DNA from 3 places in the Clostridium algidicarnis genome. Region 3 is predicted to be linked to each of the others. Evidence: a T-box and tRNA genes for the amino acid it is inferred to sense, from the RefSeq annotation. Region 3 holds a T-box; the other regions hold tRNA genes.
The links. The T-box of region 3 lies ahead of thrS (threonine--tRNA ligase). A T-box ahead of a tRNA ligase gene usually reads a tRNA of that ligase, here a tRNA-Thr.
Positions count from the first base shown of each region.

Region 1 (8,083 bases), 500 kb from region 3:
TCCTGCAATATCTACTCCATGATGACTTTCATTGTTCCATCTTGCACCAAAGTTAGATGTTATTGCTCCTCTAGATGGCCTTTCTAGAAATGAAATAGTAGTTCCTATAGGATTTTTAGTTCCTTTAAGTATTACCTTATTTTTCGGTGCTTCTATTATTTCCTCTTTTATCATAGTTTCTGATATTACCTTTGCATTTGTAATGTTTACTTGCTTTTCTATACGTCTTTTACCTTGCTTTCCTAACTCCTGTACTTTAAATTCACCCATATAATATTCATCTGTACTTTTAATGGTTGTATCCTCTTTTATATCTTCTATATCATTTTTTATACCAATAATATTTACAGACATTATTGGATTTTCCTTGCTACTATCCAATTCTTTTATTACCTTATATATCTCCTCTGGTGTCTTTATTTGAGACTCATAAGCTCTGTAAGGTATGTAATATATATTATTATTTATAGATGTATTTATTATATCTTCTTTATTTAAATCATTTACCCTTATATAGTGCTCTTTTACTAAATTAAATAAATCTTCACATCTATCTTTATCCCTTAATATACCTAAATTTATCTCATCTATCTTCAAAACTAAACAATCTACTTCTTTATCTAAACTAGCTTTTATATTTGAAACTATGCTATCATAGTTATTTAAGGATGAAGTTTTCGTAATAATCCTTTCAAATTTTATGCCTTCATTTATTTTTATATCTTTATTTTTATCTAAGATCTTATTGTAAATATCTATAACTTTTTCTTTATCTTTATAATAAGCTACGCAGTTACCTTCAACATATGCTGCATAAGCTAGATTATATCCCGAATTTATGTATATAACTAAAAGTGGAATTATAAACAGTGATATAATAATTGAAGTTTTTATGATACTAATATATCTTTTCTTCATTTTTGTATTCCTTTCTTTATGGAAGACTTTAAGGTATATTTAATCTTCATTTTTATACAGTCCCTTTTACTTTACCCTATTTATCATAAAAATATTCATATGTAAACATTTTGTGTTACTATTTACATAATCATAGCTTTACTATAAAATTATTAGAGCAATCTAAATCAGTATTGCACTTTAGAAAGGTTGGGATTTAATGAGTACCTTCATGCTTAAAAATACAGCTTTAAGCACTACCCCTGTAAGTAACATTTTTATAGAAAGTTATATGCCAAAAGCTAGAGGCGAATTTATAAAAGTGTATTTATTATTATTAAAATACAGTGTTTCTGGAGAACTTGGAGTAAATTCTACCATCCTTGCCTCCGCTTTAAACTTATTAGAATCAGATATAATGAACGCTCTAAATTATTGGAATGACGAAGGCGTCTTGAAGATTATTCCAATAGATAAAATGGGCAATTTTAATATAGAATTTATTAATCTTGGAGAGGATCAAGCCACTTCTAAAGTAAGTCTTTTAGAAGAATTAAACAATTCTTCCGTAAAGGATATGTTGCAAGAAATAGAAAAGCTTCTATCAAGACCTTTATCTCCAAAAGAAATGTCTACCTATATAGGATGGGAAAAAGACTTAAACTTTTCTCTTGAAATGATATTTTTACTTATTCAATATTGTATATCCAAAGGTAAAACAGATTATAGGTACTTCGAAAAGGTTGCTCTGTCATGGTTTGATGCTGGCATAAAAACTATAGAAGATGCCCAATTATATATTAAAAGACATGAAGATAAATGGATTAAATATAGACAGATATTAGATTACTTGGGCATAAAAGATGCTGATATAATGAAACCTCAAGAGGAAATGCTTAGTAAATGGGTAAATCAGTATAAGTTTTCTATTGAAATAATTGAAAAAGCTTGTACTATTTGCTTTGAAAGATTAAATAGAGCCGACTTTAAATATATTGATGGTATACTCTCTAGTTGGAACAAAGATAATATAAAAACTTTAGAAGATATTGCTGCAAAGGACCTAAAAAGAGCATCAACTTATAACAAAGGTAATAATAACAACTACAATAATAATAACTATAATAACAACAACAAAAATAGTAAAAATAGTAACTTCAATAATTTCGAACAAAGAACCTATGACTTTGATGAATTAGAAAGAAAATTGTTAGGATGGGATAAGGATGATTAAAGGATATCAAGAATCTGTAATTAGAATATATGAAAATATTCAAGAAGAAGAGAAAAAGGCTCTTAAAAAAAGAAGGGCTGAAATCGAAAAAAGAGATCCTAGAATATTAGATATAGAAAATAAAATAGGTAAACTTTCTGTTGAGCTTGCAATTAGTTCTATGAAAGATATTGATAATAGGGATGAATATCTAAATAACCTTAAATCCTCTATCACAGATCTTAGAGTAAAAAAGTCAGAAATGCTAGTAACTTTAGGATATAGTCTTAATTATTTAAATCTAAATTATAGATGTCCTAAATGCAAAGATACTGGATTTATAGGCGCTTCTAAATGCACTTGTTATAAACAAAAATTAATACAACTTCATTATAAAGATTCTCAGCTACAAGAGCTTACACGAACAAACAACTTTAAGTCTTTTGATTTTAATTTGTATCCTACTCATAAAATAGGTAATGAAAAAGATACTCCAAGAAAAAACATAGAAAAGATTTATGATAGATCTTTAGCATATATAGATAATTTTAAATCTCACTCAGATAACCTTTTATTTTATGGCAATTCTGGCACTGGTAAGACATTCTTGTCTACCTGCATAGCAAAAGAACTTCTTGATAAAGGGTATCTTGTAGTATATAAGACATCTGATGAATTAATAAAAGATCTTCGAGATCTTAAATTTAATTCAAATAAGATTTTAGAAGAATTAATATTTAACTGTGATTTACTTGTAATAGATGATTTAGGTTCAGAATCAATTACAGACTTTACAAGAGCAGAACTGTTTAATCTTTTAAATAAGAGGTTACTTACTAAAAAAAGAATGATAATATCAACTAATTTAACCTTAGAACAACTCCTTCAACAATACTCAGAAAGAATAACCTCAAGGCTTCTTGGGAACTTCGATATAAATAAGTTTTATTGCGAAGATATAAGAGTATCAAAAAACTTAAATAAAATAACATAAAAAAAAGACTTCTAAAAATTAGAAGTCTTTTTTTTATGGAGCTGGCAATAGGAATTGAACCTACAACCTGCTGATTACAAGTCAGCTGCTCTACCGTTGAGCCATGCCAGCAAATGGCGACCCAGAAGGGACTCGAACCCTCGACCTCCGGCGTGACAGGCCGGCACTCTAACCAACTGAGCTACTAGGCCGTATATAATGGTGGGCACAACAGGGCTCGAACCTGTGACCCTCTGCTTGTAAGGCAGATGCTCTCCCAGCTGAGCTATGCGCCCATTATATATGGTGACTCCTAGGGGAATTGAACCCCTGATACCACCGTGAAAGGGTGGTGTCTTAACCGCTTGACCAAGGAGCCTCATTAAGTATTGTATTATGTTTTATTTTATATTTTATATGGCGACCCAGAAGGGACTCGAACCCTCGACCTCCGGCGTGACAGGCCGGCACTCTAACCAACTGAGCTACTAGGCCATATTCATATAAAATGGTGGGCACAACAGGGCTCGAACCTGTGACCCTCTGCTTGTAAGGCAGATGCTCTCCCAGCTGAGCTATGCGCCCATAATACATGGTGACTCCTAGGGGAATTGAACCCCTGATACCACCGTGAAAGGGTGGTGTCTTAACCGCTTGACCAAGGAGCCTCATATTACTTGTCGGTTGCTTATTGGGAAACCTGACATAGACTATAATACATAATAAATCTGTTTCTGTCAACATTTATTTTTTAATTACTTTATATTTCATCTGTTTTTGTCATTTTAAAGGCCTTATAGCCCTTTAAAAGCCATAAAGCCCATTAAATATATCTTATGTTTAGTTATTGTTCATAGATATATTAAAAGTCTTTATTCCATTTTAGAAAGTTCTACTAGAGCACAACCTTTTATTGCTATAATATCATTTTGATTGCAAAAGTCTATTATTTCGTCACTTTCTGCACCTGGTTGTATAAGAATATTTTTTATACCCATTTCATGAGCTTCTTTTACTATATCTATTCCTTTTATAGGATTTATGCAAAGATCTAATACCCCTATGGTATAGGTTACTTCTTTCAATGTTTTATAAGCACCATCCATTTCTGACTTATAGGTAACTCCTTCAACATTATAATCATTTTCTTTTAACTTTTTTAATATCTTATTTGCATACTTACCATCATTTAAGACATCTCCAACAACTACCCAATTCTTGTATTTCATAAAATCTTTAGCTTCCATCTTTATTCCTCCAATCTTTTAGTTATTATAACTGAATTAGATCAAAACATTTTTATAAAATTTATTAAGCTTACATTTTATTTATATATTAATATAAGTATACCCTATTATTTGAATTTATGTTTTAATATATTGTTAAGATTATTAATTACTCTAGTCTTTATTCTTAACCTATTGTAAAATTATATTTATAATAATATGAATGCTTTTAGCAACATGGGTTTCAATATGAATATACGAGGTGAAATTATGAGGATTGGTTTAGCTCAAATGGATATAATCTTTGAAGATAAACATTTAAATATGCTTAAGGTTGAAAAACTTTTAAAAGATGCTAATAAAGATTCTATTGATCTTTTAATTTTTCCTGAAATGACTCTTACTGGATTTTCTATGAATTTAAAAGATATGCTTGAAGGGCCTCTTTTAGATTCATCTTCAGTATCTTGGTTTTCTACTAAAGCTTTGGAATACAATATTAATTTAGCCTTTGGATATATAGAATACCATGGAGATAAGGGATTAAATAATTTAGTTATCATATCAAAATATGGAACCATACTAAGCAAGTATTCAAAAATCCACCCATTTTCTTATGGTAAAGAGTCTATGTATTACAAAGGTGGAGATGAGTTTATTCTAACTAGATTAGAAGACCTTATAATAGGTAGTACCATCTGTTATGATTTAAGATTTCCTGAACTTTACCAAATCCTAAGCAAAAAGGCCAATATTATATTAGTCATTGCTAATTGGCCTCAGAAAAGAAAGGATGCTTGGATAACCTTATTAAAGGCTAGAGCTATAGAAAATCAATGCTATATAGCTGGAGTAAATAAGGTTGGCATGTTTGGTAACACATATTACTCAGGTGACTCTATGATTATAGATCCTTTAGGTAATATAATAACCTCATTGTCAGATATTGAAGGTGTAATTTATACTGATATTAATATAGATGAAGTGGATAATTTAAGAAAAAAATTCAATGTTAAAGAAGATAGAAAAAATCTTCTTTATATAAAAGGCCTTAATTCAAATATAACTATAAAAGATGAAAGAGAGGACTCGCATGATATATCATGATACTTTAATAATAGGCGGAGGTGCCTCTGGCATATTTTCAGCCATAATAGCTAAGGACCTCGGTCACGATGTTGCTATTTTAGAAGGTAGCAATAGAATAGGAAAAAAGATTTTAACTACTGGAAATGGTAGATGTAATATAACAAATAAAAATATAGTTTCTCCTTACCTAACTTATCATAGTGAAGATTCAAAGCTTTTTAATGCTGTGTTAGATAGTTTCACAGTAGAAGATACCATAAGTACCTTTTACTCTATGGGGCTTCCCCTAACGCTATTAGACCATGGAAAGATGTATCCTATGTCTTTGCAATCAACTTCAGTACTGGATATACTAAGAATGTCATTAGATGATAAAGCTATTCCTATATATCTTGAAAACAAAGTTACTAAAATAACTCCATCTAAAAATGGATTTTCCATAACTTCATCTTCAGGTGAAAGTTTTACTTGTAAAAAGCTTATATTATCTACAGGTGGCAAATCAGCGTCAAAGACTGGTTCTGATGGTTCTGGATATAAATTAGCTGAAAGTTTAGGTCACAAAATAATTAATACCATTCCTGCTTTAGTTCAATTAAAATTAGATTATAATAATCTAAAGGCTATATCAGGCATAAAATTTGATGGTAAAGCCTCTATATTAGTAGATAAAAAGATTGTGAGAGAAGAACTTGGAGAAATACTCTTTACTGATTATGGAATTTCAGGCCCTCCTATCCTTCAACTAAGTAGGATCGCATCTAAGGGGTTAATTAAAGGAAAAATTGTAGAAATAGATATAGATATGATGCCTAATATGTCAAAGGAAGAACTAAGTATATTTTTAGAAAATCACTTCGAGGTTTTTTCTTATAGGAGTATTTATGAGTCTTTTATAGGTATAATAAACAAAAAACTAATACCTATATTTTTAAAGGAATGTGACATTCTGGATATACACTCACCTTGCTATGATTTGGATTGGAAGAAAAGACAAACTTTAATAAATAAGCTAAAGGCTTGGACATTTAAAGTAATTGATACCAATTCATTTTCAAATGCTCAGGTCACTTGTGGAGGTGTAGACACAACTGAAATAAATCCCTTAACATTAGAATCAAAAATTGTTTCAAATTTATTCTTTTGTGGTGAGTTATTAGATGTAGATGGAGATTGTGGAGGATTTAACCTCCAATGGGCTTGGAGCTCTGCTGCAGTAGCTGCTAAGTCATTATAATATAATAATATAAAAGTTGTAAAATTTAAGGGGAAATGATGAAGATGTAACCACTACACTCATCATTTCCCCTTATTTTAAATTAATTCTCTTGATTACTTATCCAAGATGTCTCTAATAGGGTAACTTCTTTTCCTTCATCATCTAAAATTCTATGTATACAATCCATAGTATCTCCATTATCATCTATTTGAACTTGTGAGGTTATGCTATGTCCATATCTAGTTTCTTTTTTATATACCACTTTAATTCTTTTTAGCGTGTATTTAAGCATCTTTTCTAATGGAACAGCCTCTATAGCCCAGGAAATATATTTTGCATTGTTTACATGCCTATTAGTATCTATATCACTATACCTTATGGTAAAGTTTTCCTCATTATCTACTTTAGTTAAATTTTTAATTTTATCTATATTCAATTCTTCATTACATTTTTCATCAATATTGTAAGCCTTATATAGGCTCTTTAAAATTCTAATTGGTTTTCTTTTTTCAATATCTATTAAGAACCATACTGATTTTGCTGTACCTATAATATTACCATTTTCATCACAAACTTCATGCTCCCTAAATGCATAAAACTTTTTAAGTGAATATGCGCTAGTTTTAACTATGATTTTTTCACCATATTTAGGGAACCTTACTATATCTATATCCCACTTATATAGTACCCAAGCTGCATTATTAGATTTTAGATAGTCAAGACCTATACCTAATTCTTCGCTTTGGTAGGTAGCTACATCTCCAAAAAAGTTCACCAAAGATGTTATAAGAGCGTTCCTATTATAATCAATGTCATGATAATATATTTCATATTGTTTTGCTGTAATAATACCTCTCATCTAAACCCCTCCAAATAAACTATATTATATCTTTGTAATAAATTAACCATATAAATTACAAAAGTGATTTACCTTAGTCTAATTATATGTAAAGACAAAAGTAAATCACTTATTTATATATATTAGATTTTATTAACCATTAAGAGCACTAAGTAGTTCCTTTATATCAAACCCGTGAACCATAGCTGCCTCTTCTAATGTTTCCATTTGAGATGCCGGGCATCCAACACAACCCATCCCAAAACTCATCAAGACTTCAACGGATTCTGGATACTCCATAACTACATCTCCAATAGTCATTTCTTTTGAAATTTCCATGTATATCAACTCCTTTTTTCTTTTCAGGATATAATATTTATTATACCCTAGAGAAATCTTATATACAATAAAGATATTGTTAAATTAACAATAATATATTTTAAATTTCACCTACCATTATTGTTTGATCTCTTTTGGGACCTACCGATACTATAGATACTCTTATTCCTGTTAATTCTTCTATCCTATTTAAATACACTTTAGCATTACTTGGAAGATCATTGTAGCTCCTAGCCTCTGCTACCGAATTATTCCATCCTTCAAACTCTTCATAAACTGGTTCACATTT
Region 1 covers NZ_JNLN01000001.1:966,577-974,659, forward strand. The annotation lists gene BV55_RS15045 (peptidoglycan DD-metalloendopeptidase family protein) at 1-918, opposite strand, end outside; gene BV55_RS0104835 (DnaD domain protein) at 1,118-2,131, shown strand; gene BV55_RS0104840 (ATP-binding protein) at 2,124-3,104, shown strand; tRNA gene BV55_RS0104845 (tRNA-Thr) at 3,141-3,215, opposite strand; tRNA gene BV55_RS0104850 (tRNA-Asp) at 3,219-3,295, opposite strand; tRNA gene BV55_RS0104855 (tRNA-Val) at 3,304-3,379, opposite strand; tRNA gene BV55_RS0104860 (tRNA-Glu) at 3,388-3,462, opposite strand; tRNA gene BV55_RS0104865 (tRNA-Asp) at 3,502-3,578, opposite strand; tRNA gene BV55_RS0104870 (tRNA-Val) at 3,593-3,668, opposite strand; tRNA gene BV55_RS0104875 (tRNA-Glu) at 3,677-3,751, opposite strand; gene BV55_RS0104880 (CoA-binding protein) at 3,956-4,330, opposite strand; gene BV55_RS0104885 (carbon-nitrogen family hydrolase) at 4,580-5,416, shown strand; gene BV55_RS0104890 (BaiN/RdsA family NAD(P)/FAD-dependent oxidoreductase) at 5,403-6,635, shown strand; gene BV55_RS0104895 (acyl-[acyl-carrier-protein] thioesterase) at 6,718-7,476, opposite strand; gene BV55_RS0104900 (DUF1858 domain-containing protein) at 7,609-7,794, opposite strand; gene BV55_RS0104905 (adenylosuccinate synthase) at 7,895-8,083, opposite strand, start outside.
Region 1: it has a tRNA-Thr gene. The T-box ahead of thrS (threonine--tRNA ligase) is inferred to sense a tRNA for this amino acid. The anticodon was not compared.

Region 2 (8,083 bases), 1.7 Mb from region 3:
ATTATTATTATAGGTTCATCTCTCATCTTTAATCGTTTTTTTATTATATTAATATTTGAATCATTGTATCGTATTATACTTGTTCTTATATCTTCTCTTAAATCTGATATTTGTCTATAAATCTTATCTGCCTTTTGGTTATCTGGTGCATATAATATAACCTTTCGCCTAGATTTTACAAACCATTTCATATAATCATAAATCATATAAGGTATTTCCTTATTTGTATCTATTTTGGTTGTAATTATTCTAGGCTCTATTATAGGAATATCCCTTGTATTCTTTGTAATTTCTATTATATCTCCTTCTTCTAAAACTGGTTCAATAGATGCAACTATATATTTTTCAGATTTAATTTTATAAATTAGGCCTCTTATATCCTTTGCTTGATATTCTGAGTAACAATTAATATCATCATATATAATACAATAAAAGTTATCCTTCATTAAATATGCACTATCGTAATTAGTTATTATTAAAAGCTTATCTTCTAAATTGGTATAATTTCCTCTAAAGTAGCAATAATTTCTAAATGAAGTTATTGTCCTTATTTTCTTTAATAATGAAATATCTTTTATATCTTGATTGGTTATATACAAGATCTTTTTATTTTCTTTAATTAGCTCAAGTATTATTTCTAGAAATGTTAAGGAATTATTGTAAGGAATAGAAACCACATTTAAGTATTTTTTATTTTTCTTTACCCAGTTCATAACATTTTGATCTGCATGTGCATCTTTTATAGATTCATTCTTATTATTAAAAACTTTAAATATGGACATTTATGTCCCTCCAAATCTATTAACATATATTTGCTACTTTATTGTTCATTAAAAATTTCATTAGAAACTGTATCCTTCATCCTCCATTTTAATGAAGAAAATCTCTCAAAGCTTCTGTCATTTTGAACCATGTATTTAAGTGCCTTAACAGAACCTGTTAGTACCACTAAATTTTTAGCCCTTGTTATTGCTGTATATAATAGATTTCTATTCATAAGCAAAGGTGACCCTACAAATATAGGCATAATAACTACTGGGAACTCACTACCTTGACTCTTATGTATAGTTATTGCATAAGCCAAATCTAATTCATCTATATTTATATTTTCATAGATGACTTCTCTTTCCTCATCAAATATAACTGTTAGAGTATTATCTTCTTCGTCAATATTTTGAATAAACCCCATGTCTCCATTAAATACTCCAAGTCCTTCTTTGTCACCATATCCATCTACCCTTATCCACTTTAAAGAATAGTTGTTTTTAGTTTGCATAACTTTATCTCCTACTCTAAAAATTGTGCTTCTATATTCTTTTTCCTTTTTATTTTCCGCCTTAGGATTTAGAACCTCTTGCAATTTAGAATTTAGATTTATAATACCTAAAGGTCCTTTTTTCATAGGTGATAAAATCTGTATGTGCTGTTGTTTATTCCATGAATCATTATATTTGGGTAACCTTGTATTTATTAATTCTACAACTGTATTTAAAATATTCTCTTTATTTTCTTCCTTTATGAAAAAGAAGTCTTTATCCCTATCATTTAATATTGGAATTTCTCCATTATTAATCTTATGAGCATTAACTACTATCATACTTTCTTTTGCTTGCCTAAATATTTCTTTTAATCTTACCACCTTTACACATTCACTTTCTATAAGATCTTTAAGCACATTACCTGCTCCAACAGATGGTAATTGATCTACATCTCCTACTATTATAAGTCTAGTACCTAAAGATAAGGCTTTTAAAAGATTATTCATAAGTAACACATCTATCATGGATGCCTCGTCTATGATTATAACATCACACTCTAAAGGTGATTCTTCCCCTTTAGAGAAAGCCATTTCTTCATCATTTAATCCAAATCCAAGCTCTAATAACCTATGAATAGTTTTAGCTTCTCTTCCGGTTGACTCTGTCATTCTTTTTGCAGCCCTCCCTGTTGGAGCCGCCATAACTACACTCATACCATTTTTATCAAATATATCTATGATACATTTTATTATAGTAGTCTTACCTGTTCCAGGACCCCCAGTAATTATTTCCACACCATTATCTATTACACCTTTTATTGCTTCTTTTTGTGAAATAGCAAAACTCATATTGTTTTCTTGTTCAAATTCTTTTATTTGTTTATCTATATTAACGTCTATAGTATCAAAGCTTGAAAAAACAATGGAAAGCATAGATTTTGTTATACCAAGCTCTGCATAATAATAGGGTAATGTAAATACGCACTCTACACCATCTATTAGTTCTACTCTAACCTTTCCATCAATAACACAATCAAATATGTTTTTAATTATTAACTCTTCTTTTACTGTTAATATTTCAGAAGCACCTTTTATAAGCTCATCTTTTGGCATGTAGGTATTTCCTAAAGCACAAAATTGATTTACTACATGTTTTATTCCACTTTGAACTCTAAACTCTGAATCAATTTCTATACCTAAACTTCTAGATATTTTATCTGCTGATTTAAATCCTATTCCTGAAACTTCCTCAGTTAATATGTATGGATTATTTTTTATAATACTTATAGACTCGGCTCCAAATCTTTTGTATATCTTCATGCATTGATTTGGTGTTACACCATAAGTTTGTAAAAACACCATAATATTTTTCACTTCTCTTTGCTTAAAGTAAGAATCGTATATAAGTTCTATTTTTTTCTCTCCTATACCTTCTATTTCAGAAAGCCTATCTATATCATTTTCTAAAACTTCAAAAGTTTTTTCTCCAAATTTATCTACAATCTTTTTAGCTGTAACAGGTCCAATTCCTAGTATCACCCCTGAAGATAAATATCGTTCAATTCCAATTAAACTATTTGGCAATATTTCCTCAGCCTCATTTACCTTAAATTGCTTACCAAACTGCTTGTGCAAAGTCCATTCACCTTTTAATTTTAAATTTTGTCCTTCTGATATATATGGTATACACCCTACAATGACTGTATCATCACCTTTTTCGTCTACTCTTGCAACCACATATCCATTATCTTCATTTTTAAATATTATATCTTCTACAGTGACTTGTATTTCTTCCATATAATCTCCTCACTCAATTCTTAATTAAAGTAATTATATCACAATTACCCTTAATAAAGATTTTAAAAAAATAGTTATAATGAAAATTATAGTATAATAAAACGTAAATTCAAGTTATCTAATTTATTAATTGTTGTTTATTGTTTTTAACAGCTACATGCTAATTTATATTAACTGGTCATTTTTATCAACATGACCTATAATAAATATATCTAAAATATATGTTATTGAGGTGATTTCATGTTAATTAAAAACTGTAAAATAATATACGAAGATAGAATAGAAGAGGGTTCCGTTTTACTTCATAATGGTAAAATTACATCTATAAATCCTGAAAATACTGATGAAAAGGATGTTATCGATGCTGAAGGGTTGTACTTATCTCCTGGATTTATAGATGTTCATATTCATGGGGCTGGAGGGCGTGATACCATGGATGGAAGTTATGAATCATTAAATATAATTTCAAAAACTATTGCCAAATATGGTACTACCTCCTTTTTGCCAACTACAATGACTTGTTCTATAAGCGACATAAAAAAAGCTCTCGAAACTATAAAGGAAGCTAAACTAAAAGGCACTGATGGCGCCAATATATTAGGAGCCCACTTAGAAGGACCCTTTATAAGTCCAAAAGCTATTGGTGCTCAAAACCCTGACTTTGTAGAAAACCCATTTCTTCAAACATTTCTAGATATAGTAGGTGACAATATTGATACTGTAGTAAGCGTTACTATAGCCCCTGAAATAGAAGGTGCTTGTGAGCTTATAGCATACCTACGAGATAATAATATAACTGCTTCTATGGGACATACTAAAGCCACATATGAAGAGGCTATGACAGGAATACAATGTGGTATTTCCCACTCTACTCATCTTTATAATGCTATGACAGGGCTTCACCATCGTAATCCTGGAACTGTTGGTGCAATATTTGATTCTTCTATAACTACCGAAACAATTTCAGATGGAATTCATATAAGTTATCCTTCTCTAAGAGTTGCCTATAAACAAAAGGGCTTAGATAAGGTACTATTAGTAACTGATGCTATGATGGCTTGTTCAATGCCAGATGGAATTTATTCTTTAGGTGGACAAAAGGTCATTGTTGAAAATGGCGCTGCTAGATTAAAATCTGGTTCTCTTGCTGGTTCTATTTTAACTCTAGATAAGGCTGTTAAAAATGTTTATAACAACACAGATTATCCTTTAAACGAAATTGTTAATATGGCTACTGTGAATCCTGCAAGACTTTGTAAGGTAGCTACTTTTAAAGGCTCTGTTAAAGAAGGATTCGATGCCGATCTATTACTATTTGATGATGGAATAAATATTAAAAAGGTTATAATTAATGGAAAGATAATTCTTTAATATTTCCATATTCGAAAAATTAACCTGGATATTTTAAAATATCCAGGTTAATTTTTATATATACCTTTTTATAACATTCACTTTATTTAACTTTTCCCATGGTAGATCTAGATCACTTCTACCAAAATGTCCATAGGCCGCAACCTGTTTATATATTGGTCTTCTTAGATCTAGTTCTTTAATTATTGATGCTGGTCGTAAGTCAAATACATTGTTAATTATTTCTATTATTTTTTCATCACTTATTTTTCCTGTCCCAAAAGTATCTACATCAATGGATACAGGTCTTGCAACACCTATAGCATAAGCTACTTGAATTTCTATTTTATCAGAAACTCCAGCTGCAACTAAGTTTTTAGCAACCCATCTTGCTGCATAAGCTGCAGATCTATCTACCTTAGTTGGATCTTTTCCTGAAAAAGCACCTCCACCGTGTCTTCCATATCCCCCATAAGTATCAACTATTATTTTTCTTCCTGTTAATCCTGAATCTCCTTGAGGTCCCCCTATTACAAATCTACCTGTTGGGTTTATATAATATTTTGTATCCTTGTCCAATAAGTTAGATTCAACTACTTCTTCAATTACATACTTGCGTAAATCTTTATCTATTTGCTCTAAAGATACCTCAGGGCTATGTTGAGTTGATATTACTATAGTATCGATTCTTTTAGGTTTATTATCCTCATATTCTACTGTTACTTGAGTTTTTCCATCTGGCCTTAGATAAGGAAGAGTTCCATTCTTTCTTACTTCTGATAGTCTTCTTGCTAACTTATGGGCCATAGATATTGGAAGAGGCATATATTCTTCTGTTTCATTACTGGCAAATCCAAACATCATTCCTTGGTCTCCAGCACCAATTCCTCCAAGCTCTTCTTTAGTACCATTTTTAGATTCTAAAGCTTCATCTACTCCCATAGCTATATCAGTTGATTGTTCATCTATAGATGTAAGTACTGAACAAGTTTCAGCATCAAATCCATATTTAGCTCTTACATATCCTATTTCCTCTATGGTTTTTCTAACTACTTTTGAGATATCCACATAACAATCCGTAGATATTTCGCCAGCTACCATTACCATACCTGTTGTTACCATAGTTTCACAAGCTACTCGTCCATTCGGATCCTTTGATAATATTGTATCTAATATGGCATCGGATATCTGGTCACACATTTTGTCAGGATGTCCTTCTGTTACTGATTCTGATGTAAATAGTTTCTTCATAATATTCCTATACTAAATTTTCTTTAGTATAGTTTTCACTCCTTTCTAAAACATAATAAAAAAGCCCCTCAAGAAAGAAGTGACTTTATTTCGCTTCTCTCTTATCTTGCAGTTATACTGCTGGAATTGGCACCGTGGCTTATTCGCCGGTTGCCGGGTTTCATAGGGCCCTTTTCCCTCCACCTCTCTTGATAAGAGCTTATATAATTTTATAACATAATAAATTCTACCATATTACATTTATTACGTCAATATCATCTCAACAAAAAAAAGACACATATGTGTCTTTTGGTGGAGGAAGATGGATTCGAACCATCGAAGTCGTAGACAGCAGATTTACAGTCTGCCCCCTTTAGCCACTCGGGAATTCCTCCATGTGGAGCTGGCAATAGGAATTGAACCTACAACCTGCTGATTACAAGTCAGCTGCTCTACCGTTGAGCCATGCCAGCAAAATATATAGTTTTAATTTTAAAAATGGTGGGCACAACAGGGCTCGAACCTGTGACCCTCTGCTTGTAAGGCAGATGCTCTCCCAGCTGAGCTATGCGCCCTGGGATTGGTGGAGGAAGATGGATTCGAACCATCGAAGTCGTAGACAGCAGATTTACAGTCTGCCCCCTTTAGCCACTCGGGAATTCCTCCATGTGGAGCTGGCAATAGGAATTGAACCTACAACCTGCTGATTACAAGTCAGCTGCTCTACCGTTGAGCCATGCCAGCATATCTACCAATGCTCTATCTTTTTACATACCGCATCGGCTGACAAGGTTTAGTATACCTAGATATAGATATAAATTCAACCTCCATTTTACCTCATTATCCTAAGTCAATTTTTCATTACTTCATTTTACTCTATAATACTATGTTTTTGGATACTATCCATATTTTTTTAATAAATTATACACTAAATATTTAAATAATTTAATATATAAACCCTAATCCTTCTATATAGCCACTTTATATGTAGCGTAATATTATTTTTTATTAAACATATAAATTAATTAGGAGGCGGTTATATTGAAAAAGGATAAGATTCATTACAAGAATGATATGGCTATTTTTGAACTTTCTAAGTTACTTAAAAATTATATAGATAAAAACACCATTTTAATATGTGTAGGTACAGATAGATGTATCGGAGATTCTCTAGGTCCAATTGTAGGTACATTTTTAACATATAAACTTTTCCCCTTGCCTGTTTATGGTAGTATTTCTTCTCCTATCCATGCTTTGAACTTAATTGAAAAGGTTTCACATATCAAATTACTACATCCTACCTCTAATATATTAGCAATAGATGCATGTTTAGGTGATGAGTCTTCCATAGGTGAAATTCAATTTAGGAATCTTCCTTTACATCCAGGTAAAGGGGTAGGTAAAACTCTACCGCATGTTGGTGATACATCAATTATAGGGATAGTTGATTTCAACAATGGAGACAACATCTTTATTAACAACACCATACGTTTAAGCTTTATTGTAGATATGGCAACCGTAATAACAGAATCATTATTTAATTCCTTGCAATTAAATAAATTAAAACTTTAACTAACCTAGGTATTATATTTTATATTATAATAGGGCTACCCTATAAAAAAAGAGTAGTCCTTTAAACGCAATAAAATATATGTAAATTAAATTCAAATCATATTTTAGTCAATTAGCTCAACCTTATTATCATCTAATGTAATATTTAGTTTGTCTATAAAGTCGAGCATCTTTCCTGTTCCAATGGCAACGCTTCCAACAGGATCCTCTGCAATATGTACAGGGACTTTTGAAACATGTTCTATTAGTTTGTCCAAACCATGTAGTAAAGATCCGCCACCTGTCATTACTATTCCTTTTTCTGCTATATCAGATGCTAATTCAGGTGGAGTTTTTTCTAATACAGCATGAGTCATTTCACAAATTACCATGACGGTATCAATTAAAGCTTCTCTCATTTCAAAAGATGTTACAGTTACACTTTTAGGTAACCCTGTTAATAGGTCTCTACCTTTTACATCTTCGCTAATTTCTTCTTCAACAAATACACTACCTACACTAACTTTAAGATTTTCTGCTGTCCTTTCTCCTATCATGAGATTATGCTTTTTCCTTACATATTTAATTATGGCTTCATCAAATTTATCCCCAGCAACCTTAATAGATTCACGTACAACTATTCCACCTAAAGATATTACCGCTATATCTGTAGTCCCACCACCTATATCAATAACCATATTGCCACTAGGTAAAGTTATATCAATTCCTGCGCCTATAGCTGCAGCTAGTGGTTCTTCTATAAGAAAGACCTTTTTTGCACCTGCATTCATTGCAGCCTCTTTCACTGCTCTTTTTTCTACTTCGGTGGATTCACAAGGTATGCAAATCACAACCTTCGGTGTTGAGATCTTTCTTTTCCCACAAGCTTCACTTATA
Region 2 covers NZ_JNLN01000001.1:2,147,137-2,155,219, reverse strand. The annotation lists gene BV55_RS0110255 (hypothetical protein) at 1-782, opposite strand, end outside; gene recD2 (SF1B family DNA helicase RecD2) at 821-3,055, opposite strand; gene nagA (N-acetylglucosamine-6-phosphate deacetylase) at 3,296-4,426, shown strand; gene metK (methionine adenosyltransferase) at 4,481-5,656, opposite strand; SAM riboswitch class I at 5,755-5,854, opposite strand; tRNA gene BV55_RS0110235 (tRNA-Tyr) at 5,946-6,030, opposite strand; tRNA gene BV55_RS0110230 (tRNA-Thr) at 6,034-6,108, opposite strand; tRNA gene BV55_RS0110225 (tRNA-Val) at 6,135-6,210, opposite strand; tRNA gene BV55_RS0110220 (tRNA-Tyr) at 6,217-6,301, opposite strand; tRNA gene BV55_RS0110215 (tRNA-Thr) at 6,305-6,379, opposite strand; gene yyaC (spore protease YyaC) at 6,677-7,207, shown strand; gene mreB (rod shape-determining protein) at 7,312-8,083, opposite strand, start outside.
Region 2: it has a tRNA-Thr gene. The T-box ahead of thrS (threonine--tRNA ligase) is inferred to sense a tRNA for this amino acid. The anticodon was not compared.

Region 3 (8,083 bases):
TAAGAACTGAAAATACTATAGTAACTTGTTCTTTAAGGCTATTATAAAGTTTCCTATAGAAAATTTCAATACATTTCACTGTTAATTACGAATTTTTTGAATGTTTAATTGATTATATTTTTTTACAAGATGCTCTAACTCATTTATGTGCCTTGATTCTAAGTACTTTAATTGTTCTCAATGTACTTTACTAAAAGTTTCACATTATTTTCTATAGCTGAAAAATGTGTTCTTTCATAGTGATGTGTAGAGTCTACTCCAGGTCCTATACATGCAAATTTAAAATCTCCACCTTGAAGTATAGCGTGAGTAGCATCTGAACTATAAAAATTAAAAACATCTACCCTGTAATCTATATTATTTTCTTTTGCTATACCTGAGAGTTTACGTCTTAATTCATAATCATAAACACTCTTTCTATCTTTAGCTGCAATGGTTACAGCATACTCTGAAGACTCTTGTCCCTTTCCTACCGGTGCTATATCAATAGCTACCATTTCTTTAACTTTATCTGATATATTGTTACCTGATACTCCATGTCCCATTTCTTCATAATTACTAATATAAAACTCTGTAGTACAACATGGTGTTATTTTGTTTTCTTTTAAATATCTACATACTTCAAATACCATTGCCACTGCTAACTTATTATCTAAATATCTAGATTTAACAAAGCCACTTTCTGTTATCTTTGTTCTTGTATCCATATAAATAAAATCACCAACATTTATACCAATATCCAATACATCTTCTTTTGTTTCTACCTTTTCATCTATTCTTATTATCATATTATTTTCATTTCTACTTAAATTTGCGACTTCTTGTCCGTATATGTGAGTAGATGCGGTTCTAGGCATAACGGATCCACTTATCTCACGTCCGGATTCAGTTATTATATGACAATTTTCTCCTTCAATAGAACCAAAGCACCCTCCACCTATTCTTTTATATTTAAGCTTACCATCAGCTTCTATTTCCTTTACCATAGCTCCTAATGTATCCATATGAGCAGATATTATTATTTCTTCCTCGGTGTTTTTCCCCTCTAACGTAGCAATTAATGCACCTTTTTTTGTTATAACTGTTTTCAATCCTAGCTTTTCAAAATCTAATCTAGCTTCCTCAATAGCTATTTTCGTATAACCTCCAGGGCTTGGTATATCCATATACTTTTTCATCATATTAAGCAAGTATTCCATATCAATATTCATATTTATTCCCCCTATAATTATATATTACGGTTTTAATTATATATTACGGTTTTAATTATATCACAAATATTTTTTCATATAAGCCTCACCTTAAATGCTTATAGTGCAAAATATCCTTACATTTTGTGTAATGAAGAGATAGTCTATATTTTGCAATATGAAAAAATGGGGTTATAATTAAAAAAGGAGGTGTTTATATGAAGGTAATAAAAAAGAGTGGTAGAATAGAAGATTTTGATGAAAAGAAGTTGGGAACTAGCATATTAAATGCTGCTTTGGATGCAAAAACGAACTTAACTCAAGGTGATATAAATAATATAACCAAAGAAATTTATACTGAAATAAAAAAGATCCGTAATGAAAAGACTTCCAGTTATGAGCTATTTGCTTTAACTATTACTATTTTAAAGAATCAAGGTTTTAAAAACTTAGCAAAAGAATATGCAAGTTATTCAATAAATTCTTAATAAAAGCAGCCTAATGAATGATGTGACCCCATTAAGTTAGACTTTATTGCGTAGTAGTTTTTAACTGCTATGCAATAATTTTATGCAGCTAAGTGGCTAAGTCTGTATTCTACAGGACTCATCCATCCTAGTTTCTCTTTAATTCGTTTCTCGTTATAATACTTTATGTATTTGTCTATTGTCTCTTTCAGTTCCTCATAGCTATAATAAACCACACCATAATACATTTCTTGTTTCATAATTCCAAAGAAGTTTTCCATTACTGAATTATCATGGCAGTTTCCTTTCCGGGACATACTTTGGAATATTTTATTTTCATTCAGATTATAACTATAAGCCTTCATTTGGTAAGCCCATCCTTGATCTGAATGAAATGTGCGCCTGTATTTACAATCGCTTGTAATTTTTATGGCTTCATTTAAAGCATTCATTATATTCTCAGCAGATGGTCGTTGTGAAATAGCATAGTTAATTATTTCTCTATTGTACATATCCATAAATGGATCCAGATAGAGCTTCTTGATGATCATTCTTCCTTTGTCATCTATATCATAATACTTAAATTCAGAGGTGTCTGTTGTAATCTTTTGGTGTTGAATATGAGTATCAAATCTCCTGTGAATTCTATTCGGAGCAACCTTGCCCACCTTGCCTTTATAAGAACTGTATTTACGGCTTTTTCTGGTAAACGAAGAAACTTGTAGCCCAAGCTTTTGAACAACTCTTTGAACACGTTTTTTGTTTACAATGAGTCCCTGTTTTCTTAATTCTCCATAAATCCGACGATAACCAAAATCTTTGTTTTCTTTTCTAATTTCAAGGATTCTTTGCTCAAGATCTTCATTTGGATTTTCTCTATCAAAGCGTTTTTGCCAGTACATATATGTTGCTTTAGGAAAACCTGTGAATGCGAGAATATCTTTCAGTTTGAAATCTCCGCGGAGGCTGTGGATGATTCTCGCTTTTTTTTCAGAAGAGTTTCCTCCTCTAAACGCAGCCTCCTCAGTTCTTTTAAATAGGAATTCTCTATTCTTAACTTGAGATTTTCATCTTCAAGTTGTTTTAAATACTCTGAATTATTGCTTACATTTTCAATATTTGTGAGTTTACTTTCCTTTGGCTTAGACACTTTGGAACGGCGCCCCTTTCTTTTGGGTCGTAAAGCATCAGGACCAGCAATTCTAAAATCGTTTACCCATTTCATAACATCTCGAGAAGATTTTACACCATACTTATTTGCTAAAAAGTTTTTTCCCCCTTCACCATTCATGTATGAATTTACAATTCTTTTCTTGAATTCATAATCATATTTTGCCATAAAAAACCGACCTCCAATTGCTAGATTTTTAGGTCTAACTTTTAGGGGTCGGCTCAGAATTAGGCTGCTTTTATTAAAAACTTATATACAATATATGATTGACACTTTTTTAACTACCTGCATCTTTTGTAGAATAATATGTAATTGATTATTATATAACGAACTAAATACTCCATAATTTTTTATCGTCTCTTTCTATTTGTAAAAAAGTATATTATACCAAATGCTACAGCTGACATCATGACAGCTACAGTTATATAAAATCCTTGTGGATGATCTAATAATGGCATAAACTTAAAATTCATACCAAATATTCCTGATAATATACTAGCTGGAAGCAACATCACCGTTATAAATGTTAAAAGTTCCATAGTCTTATTCATTCTATTAGAATATATTGAGTTGTAAATATCTATACAAGAATATATAGAAGACTCAACATTTTCAGCTAGATTTAATGTATCTTGAAAAGAAAAAAATAATTTATCATAAAGTTTAATATCATTAAATTCATCTTCAAGATAAACTAGTATAGACTTATAATAATTAGTGCATCTTTTAATCATATATATTTTCTTCTTATCCTTTAAAAGCGATTCAAGTTGTATACTATCTTTAGCTACAGCATCTTCGAACCTAATTTCCACATCATCTTCTAGCTTTATTAGCTTCTGATCATAACTTAACATAAGGAACTGAAATAATGACAAAAACACAGTTTTATAATCTATTTCCTTATTCCTACTTATCTTTTCTTCTATAAATTCTATGAACCCTTTTTCTTTAAAATATAAGGATACTAATCCATCTTCAAGTACAGCCTCAACTCTTTTTTTATTTAATTCATCTACATAAGGCATATTAATAACTATCTTATTTTTATCTTTTATCTCTATGTCCCTGCTAAAATTAATATTTGAACTCCTTTTAGTGAACATATCTTCATATACGTCTGTTAAATATAATACTGCATCTCCACTTTTTATTTCTTTATATCTTTTGTTTTTTTCTATCTTACCATCTTTATATAATACTATACCCAAATTAACCTCTCCTTTAAACTATTACAATTAATTAAGTTATATATTTAAAACAGCGTGGATGCAATAATTACTTTAAATATATGTTGTATACTATTATAATGTATTTAAGCATAGTATAATAGAGTAACTAAGGAGGATTTAAGATGACTGATAATAAAGATGATAGAATTGTTGATTTTAATGAACTTAAAAATAAAGCTAGGGAAAAGGATATAGATAATTTTGAACAATATATATATGATCTATATTATTCTTTATCTCAAGGCGAATTATCTATAGCAGCATTTTCTTCAAAAATCAAAGAATATATGGATAAGAACTCGATTTCTTCTGAAAAACTTTTTAACATTCAAAAAGAAATGATGAAAAGGTATGGTTTAGATCCTAAAGATATAGAAGCTCAAATGAAAAGTTTAGGTCTAAACTTTTCTGAAATGCCAATAGAGTCGGACTATGAGAATATAAGGAAGGCTATAGGATTTAATGAAAAATATAAGAACAGCCTAAATTCAAAAGTGGTTAGTACCTATTCTATATCCAATAATTCTAATAAGGTAGATATAATCTTAGATAAAGAAAATGTAATTCTTAGAAGCAGTAATGCCATAAACCTTAAGGATTTAGAACTAAATGAATTTTTATGTTCATATAAAAAGGTAATAGAAGATAAGCCTTTAAATATATCTTTATGTGAAAATATAAAAACTTATGAATATTAATAAAAAGCGACCCTAGAGTCGCTTTTTATTATACTCTATTTACTTTTTAGACTTCAACTAAATAATTTTCTTTACTATCTACTTCTTTTTGTATCTTTTCTATAAAGCTATCTAGTGATGAAACACCTTCGTCTCCATTTTTTCTACTTCTAACTGAAACTTCATTATTTTCTACTTCTTTTTCACCTACTATTAATAGATAAGGTACTCTTTCCATACGTCCTTCGCGAATTTTGTAACCAATCTTTTCAGCTCTAAAGTCAGTTTCAACTCTTATATCTTTTTCTTTAAGTTGTTTTTCAACTTGTTTTGCATAGTCATGGAATTTCTCAGATATAGGTAATACCTTAACTTGTACTGGTGAAAGCCATGTTGGGAATGCTCCAGCAAAGTGTTCTATTAATATACCTATAAATCTTTCAATGCTTCCAAATACAACTCTGTGTACCATAACTGGTCTATGCTTTTCTGAATCTGCACCTATATAGGAAATATCAAATCTTTCAGGCATTTGGAAATCTAATTGTACTGTTCCACACTGCCAAGTTCTTCCTATACAATCTCTTAAGTGGAAGTCTATCTTAGGACCATAAAATGCTCCATCGCCTTCATTTATCTTGTATTTAAGCCCAGCTTTATCTAAAGCTAACTTAAGACCATTTGTTGCAAGTTCCCAATCCTCATCGCTTCCCATAGAGTTTTCTGGTCTAGTTGAAAGTTCTACAAAATAATCAAATCCAAATTTCTTATAAAATTCATCAATTAATTTAATAACATCTACAACTTCATCTGTAATTTGATCTTTAGTCATGAATATATGAGCATCATCTTGAGTAAAACATCTAACTCTCATAAGTCCGTGTAAAGCACCTGAAAGTTCATGTCTATGAACAAGGCCAAGCTCTGCAAGTCTTATTGGTAACTCTTTATAAGAATGCATACTATCTTTATATACTAATATAGATCCAGGACAATTCATAGGTTTTATTGCAAAGTCTTCCTCATCTATCTTTGTAAAATACATATTTTCTTTATAGTGATCCCAGTGTCCTGACTGATGCCATAAAGATTCGCTTAATATAATAGGAGTTTTTATCTCATCATATCCTGCTTTTCTATGAACCTCTCTCCAGTAATCTTCTAAAAGATTTCTTAGGACCATTCCTTTAGGATAAAAGAATGGGAATCCTGGACCCTCTTCATGCATCGCAAAAAGTCCGAGCTCCTTACCTATCTTTCTATGATCTCTTTTTTTAGCTTCTTCTAACATATTTAGGTATGCTTCAAGCTCGCTTTGTTTTGCAAAAGCTGTTCCATATATTCTTTGAAGCATTTTCTTTTTTTCGTCACCTCTCCAATAAGCTCCTGCAAGAGACAACAATTTAACTGCTTTAACCTTTTTAGTAGAAGGTACATGAGGACCTGCACATAAGTCGACAAACTCACCTTGCTTGTAAAATGATATAATAGAATCCTCTGGTAAGTCTTGTATTAATTCTACCTTATAATCTTCATCTTTATTCCTTACATACTCGATAGCTTCTGATCTTGGAAGCTCAAATCTTTCTAATTCTAAATCTTCTTTTATTATCTTTTGCATTTCTTTTTCTATTTTTTCTAATATTTCTGGTGTAAAAGAAAAGTCCGCTTCAAAATCATAATAAAATCCATTTTCTATAGCAGGTCCTATTGCTAATTTAACCTGTGGGTATAATCTTTTAACTGCCTGAGCCAAAATGTGAGATCCAGTATGTCTTAATGTCCATTTCCCATCATCATCTTCAAAAGTTAATATTTCTAATTTACAATCCTCGTTTATTTCAGCCATAAGCTCAGATCTTTTTCCATTTATTTTAGCTGATAATGCTTTTTTATAAAGACCTTGACTTAAGCTTTTTGCGATTTCACTTACCTTTGTTCCTTTTTCAACCTCTATAATACTTCCATCTTTTAGTGTAACCTTAATCATAATAATCCTCCTTCTTTAATCTATATTAATTTACTTGAATTTATTTTTTTGTAAAATAAAAACTCCTCCCAGAAATGGGACGAGTAAACGCGTTTCCACCCAAATTGGTAACAAACTTTCTAAAAAATTTGTACCCCCTCGAAACTATTAACGCTAGTACACGGAAATGCTTACTATATATTTCAGCACTCTACTCAGAGATGGTATTCGGTTGATTTTATTTAAGAATACTTTCAGCCAAGGTATCCTATCTCTTTAAATTTCTATCCAACCTACTGTTCTCTTCACTGTATTTATATTTTTAATATTGTACAAAATTATATCACGTTATAATATAATGTCAATACTATTTATGTAAATAAGTAAAAATAAAATATTGGTGTATAATATAATATCAATACATGGTACAAAATACCTTTATAATAACTAAAACCTTTTAACCACATATGCCCACTGATGCCACCTATCTACTATAGATTTTATGTACAAACCTTTGTTACACTACCCTTAAATCTAAAATAATGAAAGGATGGATCATAAATGAGATTAAAATCTTTAAAATCAAAAGTACTAGCGGGTAGTTTATTAGTTTTGATATCTACTTCTAACTATGTACAAGCTGCTACATATACCGTGCAAAGTGGTGATTCACTTTTTAAAATAGGAAGGTTATTTAATGTTCCATATAATACTATAATGAATGACAATAGTCTTAAATCTTCATTAATATACCCTGGTCAAAAGCTATATGTAAATTCTACAGAGTATACCATTAAATCTGGAGATAGCTTATTTAAAATAGCAAAGAAATATGGTATATCCATTGATAATTTAAGATTTGCAAACAACATATATACAGACTTAATATATCCAAATCAAGTATTAACTATACCAAATGGAGGACCTGCTATAGTAAATCCACCAAGTAAAAAGCCAAACCCTCCAATTGAAAATAAAAATCCTATAGTTAACTATTCTAATGAAGATCTAGATTTATTATCTAGACTTGTAACAGCAGAATCAGAATCAGAACCTTATAGTGCAAAAGTAGCCGTTGCCGCAGTAATTTTAAATAGGATTAAAAGCGATATATTTCCATCCTCAATAAAAGATGTAATTTTCGATAAAAGTGATGGATATTATCAGTTTACACCTACTATGAATGGTTTTATAAATAAACCAGCTTCTGAAGATTCAAAAAGAGCTGCTAAAGAAGCTTTATATGGGTCTGACCCAAGTAATGGCGCTTTATACTATTTTGATGATACCGTTACTAACAAGTGGCTTTTATCAAAAAAGGATGCTGCCGTTATAGGTAGGTTAATATTCAAATATTAGTTAATGAAAATTTACCAC
Region 3 covers NZ_JNLN01000001.1:469,372-477,454, forward strand. The annotation lists gene BV55_RS0102290 (M42 family metallopeptidase) at 168-1,211, opposite strand; gene BV55_RS0102295 (ATP cone domain-containing protein) at 1,409-1,678, shown strand; one part of gene BV55_RS15235 (IS3 family transposase) at 1,759-2,657, opposite strand; one part of gene BV55_RS15235 (IS3 family transposase) at 2,657-2,996, opposite strand; gene BV55_RS0102310 (CorA family divalent cation transporter) at 3,179-4,039, opposite strand; gene BV55_RS0102315 (DUF3867 domain-containing protein) at 4,183-4,758, shown strand; gene thrS (threonine--tRNA ligase) at 4,805-6,727, opposite strand; T-box leader at 6,800-7,024, opposite strand; gene BV55_RS0102325 (cell wall hydrolase) at 7,268-8,065, shown strand.